Regions from separate parts of the Aeromonas enteropelogenes genome, predicted to be linked through region 2. Evidence: predicted binding sites of a transcription regulator. Region 2 holds the regulator's gene; the other holds the start of a gene.
The links. The regulator sigma-54, encoded in region 2, starts transcription at its own class of promoters, with help from an activator protein. The targets are predictions, from matches to a motif close to TGGCACNGTTTTNGCTT.

Region 1: the regulator sigma-54 is predicted to act here: its motif matches at 1,046-1,062, upstream of flhA (flagellar biosynthesis protein FlhA).

The regions. Positions count from the first base shown of each region.
Region 1 is NZ_CP083625.1:2,614,666-2,617,074, reverse strand. Features, by position in the region: gene flhA (flagellar biosynthesis protein FlhA) at 1-1,009, opposite strand, end outside; gene flhB (flagellar biosynthesis protein FlhB) at 1,117-2,247, opposite strand; gene fliR (flagellar biosynthetic protein FliR) at 2,240-2,409, opposite strand, start outside.
Region 2 is NZ_CP083625.1:1,027,901-1,030,309, reverse strand. Features, by position in the region: gene lptB (LPS export ABC transporter ATP-binding protein) at 1-585, shown strand, start outside; gene LA321_RS04800 (RNA polymerase factor sigma-54) at 651-2,090, shown strand; gene hpf (ribosome hibernation promoting factor) at 2,112-2,399, shown strand; gene ptsN (PTS IIA-like nitrogen regulatory protein PtsN) at 2,402-2,409, shown strand, end outside.

The sequences.
Region 1 (2,409 bases), 1.6 Mb from region 2:
CCTTGGCCGCAGCCAGCTTCTCGCGACGCAACAGCCACCAGGCCCCCAGCGCCGCCAGGCCGCCCAGGCTCAGGAAGGCAAAGTGCGGCATACCGGGCACCAGGCCCATCATCAGCAGGATGGCGGCAGAGATGATCAGCGCCTTGGGATTATCGAACAGCTGGCCCAGCACGGCCGTGCCCATGTCCTGATCGGTATTTTGGCGGGTTACGATAATGGCGGCGGCGATGGAGAGCAGCAGCGAAGGGATCTGGGCAACCAGGCCATCACCGATGGCGAGCAGGGTATAGATTTCGGCCGATTCGCCGAAGGTCAGATTGTGCTGGGCCATCCCTATGATGAAACCACCCAGGATGTTGATGAAGAGGATCATGATGCCCGCGATGGCATCCCCTTTCACAAACTTGGAGGCACCATCCATGGAGCCGTAGAAGTCCGCTTCCTGGGTGACTTCCTGACGGCGCTTCTTCGCCTCTTCCTGATTGATGAGGCCGGCGTTCAGGTCGGCATCGATGGCCATCTGCTTGCCGGGCATGGCATCCAGGGTGAAGCGGGCACTAACTTCTGAAATCCGTCCCGCACCCTTGGTGACCACCACGAAGTTGATGATCATGAGGATCAGGAAGACGATGATGCCGACCGCATAGTTGCCACCGATCACCACGTTGCCGAAGGCCTCGATCACATGGCCTGCCGCCGCGCTGCCGTTATGACCTTCCAGCAGCACCACCCGGGTGGAGGCAACGTTGAGGGCCAGTCGCAACAGGGTGGCTACCAGCAATACGGTCGGGAAGGCGGCAAATTCCAGGGGGCGCCGGGTATAAACGGCCACCAGCAATACGACGATGGAGAGGGCGATGTTGAAGGAGAAGAGGATATCCAGCATCAGCGGCGGGATGGGCAGCACCACCATGCCAAGGGATGCCAGCACCAGCAAGGGGGTGCCAAACCCTTTGCCAAGCAGCCCTCTGTACTCTTTTAAGCGGCCCAATGATGCCTTGAATTCCATCGCCATTCTCAATTTCAACTCGCAGATGGCAAATTAAAGCAAACATTGAGCCAACAATTCAATGTATTGATTTTGAATGATTTTATTTTGACGACGTCAGAAGTTTGTCATTTGCGATATTCAGGCGGGATGGGGAGATCCTTGGCCAGCGGTTGCGGACGACGCCCCTGGCCACGGCGGAATTTCTTGAGCTGGAAGACATAGGCCAGCACCTGGGCCACAGCGGCAAACAGCCCTTCCGGGATCTCGCGCCCGAGCTCGGTGGAGTGATAGATGGCCCGGGTCAGTTCGGGAGAGGGCATGATGGGGATTTCGTATTCCCGCGCGATTTCCCGGATCTTCATCGCAATCTCGTCAGTACCCTTGGCGATCACCTTGGGCGCCGCTCCGGGCTTGCCCGCCTCATACTGAAGCGCCACCGAATAGTGGGTCGGGTTGGTGATCACCACATCAGCCTTGGGGATCTCCCCCATCATGCGGCGCATCGCCATCTCCATCTGCAGGCGGCGGATCCGCCCCTTCACCTCGGGCTTGCCCTCGCTGTCCTTGAATTCGTCCTTCACCTCCTGCTTGGTCATCTTGAGCTGACGCATGTGGTTCCACTGCTGGAACGGCACGTCGATGGCCACGATGGGGATGAGGGCGCAGCAGAGGATGATCAGCATCCACAAAAACAGCTCCAGCGCGTCTATGATGCCGCCGGGGAATCCCTCCAGGGAGAGGTTGAGCAGGTGGTTGAACTGGCTCGACAGCATCCACCAGGCGAACAGGCTGATGAAGACCACCTTGGCGATGGACTTGACCAATTCAATCAGAGACTGCACGCCGAACATCCGCTTGAAGCCGTTGATGGGGCTCAGCTTGCTGAACTTGGGCATCATGGCCTCGGTGGAGAAGTTCATCCCCCCCATCAAGATATTGCCGACGAAGGCGGCGATGGCCACCAGCGCAAACAGCATCCCCAAGGGAAGTATCAATTCCGACAACAGGGCCGGCACCATGGCGATCATGGCCGAGGGATCGAAGGCCTGCTCCCGATCCAGGGTGAAGCCCATGGTAAGCACCTTGATCATGGCGGTCGCCAGGGAAGCCTTGATCATCAGCAATCCGAACACGGCAGCCAGCAGCACACTGGCGGTTCCCAGCTCCTTGGAGCGTGCAATCTGCCCTTTTTCACGGGCTTGTTGCAGTCGTTTGCCCGTGGGTTGTTCGGTACGTTCCTGATCGGTATCAGCCATGGGTGCCTCCGAAGCACTGGGTGCCGATCAGCTCGCAGCTGACCTCCTGCACCCTCTCCCACATGGTATCGAAATGACCGAGGAAGCCGCCGATGGTGAGCCAGAGGATCAGCAGACCCGACATCATGCTGACCGCAAAGCCGATGCTGAAAATGTTGAGCT
Region 2 (2,409 bases):
ATGATCGTCGGTCTGGTGCAGCGGGACGCTGGTCTCATTACCATCGATGATCAGGATATCAGCCTGCAGCCCATGCACGTGCGTGCCCGCAACGGCATCGGCTATCTGCCGCAGGAAGCCTCGATTTTCCGCCGTCTCTCGGTGTTCGACAACCTGATGGGAGTCATGCAGACTCGCAAGGGGTTGAGTCGCGAGGAGCGGGAAGACAAGGTCGAACAGCTGCTGGAAGAGTTCAACATCACCCACATCCGCGACAACCTGGGTCAGAGTTTGTCTGGTGGCGAGCGGCGCCGGGTCGAAATTGCCCGCGCCCTGGCGGCGGAGCCGCGCTTTATCCTGCTGGATGAGCCGTTTGCCGGTGTGGATCCCATTTCTGTGATAGACATCAAGAAGATCATCCAGCACCTGAAAGATAGGGGGCTGGGCGTCTTGATCACCGACCACAACGTCAGAGAGACTCTGGACGTATGTGAGAAGGCCTATATCGTCAGCCACGGCCAGATGATTGCTGAAGGTGCGCCGGCTGATATCCTCGCCGATGAGCAGGTCAAGCGCGTCTATTTGGGCGATCAATTCAGTCTATAGTAAGGGGGCATGCCTTCATTTCCTTTGCCGCGTGCCTCGCTGAACATAAGGATATCCCGACGTAGATGAAGCCGACATTACAGTTGCGTCTCGGTCAATCCCTGACCATGACGCCGCAATTACAACAAGCGATTCGTCTGCTCCAGCTCTCCTCTCTGGAACTTCAGCAGGAAATTCAGCAAGCGCTCGAAAACAATCCCCTGCTGGAGCAGGAAGAGAGCGAGGTGCAGGAGACATCCCCGCAAGATCAGGTTGATGCCAGCCAGCTGGATTCCAGCGATGCCATGGCCCAGGATCAGATGCCGGACGAGTTGCCGGTCGATACGACCTGGGACGAGGTCTATTCCGCGGGGACGGCCCAGAGTGCCGGACCCATCCATGATGGGGATGACACCGTCTACCAGGGGGAGACCACCGAGAACCTGCAGGACTACCTGTTGTGGCAGATGCGCCTCACCCCGTTCAGCGATGTGGATGCCGCCATCGCGCTTGCCATCATAGATGCCATCGACGAATCCGGTTATCTGACAGTGTCGCTGGAAGATATTCAGGCGGCGGTGAGCAGCGACGAAGTGGAGGTCGAACTCGATGAAATCGAGGTCGTGCTCAAGCGGGTGCAACACTTCGATCCCGTGGGAATTGCCGCCCGTTCGGTGCAGGAGTGTCTGCTGATCCAGCTGGAACAGTACGACCCCGAGACTCCCTGGATCAGTGAGGCCAAGGAGGTGATCCAGGAGCACATGGATCTGCTTGGCAATCGCGATTACCGCACCCTGGCCCGCAAGACCCGGCTCAAGGAGAGCGACCTCAAGGAGGTGCTGGATCTGATCCAGCTGCTGGAGCCGCGGCCGGGCAACGGCATCATCCAGAGCGACTCCCAGTACGTGATCCCGGACGTCTCCGTAGTCAAACGGCAGAATCGCTGGGTGGTTGAACTCAATCCCGATTCATCCCCGCGCATTCGGGTCAACGAGACCTATGCCGCTATGGCACGTAATGCCCGTAGCAGCACGGATACCCAGTTTATCCGCTCCCACTTGCAGGAAGCCAAGTGGTTCATCAAGAGCCTTGAGAGCCGTAACGACACCCTGTTGAAAGTGGCCAGCTGCATCGTCGAGCAGCAACAGGGCTTTTTCGAATATGGTGAAGAGGCGATGAAGCCGATGGTGCTCAACGATATCGCCGAAGCGGTGGAAATGCACGAGTCGACCATCTCCCGTGTAACAACCCAGAAATACATGCATACCCCCCGCGGTATTTTCGAACTGAAGTTTTTTTTCTCCAGCCATGTGAATACAGAAGGAGGAGGAGAGTGCTCATCGACCGCAATCCGTGCGCTCATCAAGAAGCTGGTGACGGCGGAGAACCCCGCCAAGCCGCTAAGTGATAGCAAGATCGCGGATTTGCTGGCCGAACAGGGTATTATGGTGGCTAGACGCACGATCGCTAAGTACCGCGAATCCCTGTTTATCCCACCTTCCAATCAGCGCAAACGCCTGGTTTAGGCAAAACAAAAGGATGACGTTATGCAAATTAACCTGACCGGACACCATGTCGAGATTACCGAAGCTCTGCGTGATTATGTGAATAACAAATTTGCCAAACTCGAGCGTCACTTCGACCACATCAACAACGTGCATGTGGTGCTGAGCGTGGAAAAACTGAACCAGATCGCCGAAGCCAAACTGCATGTCAGTGGCGGTGAGGTCTTCGCCAACTCCGAGCATGCCGATATGTATGCCGCGATAGATACCCTGCTCGACAAGCTGGACAGGCAGATCATCAAGCATAAAGACAAGTTAAATAAAAAATAACCATGCAACT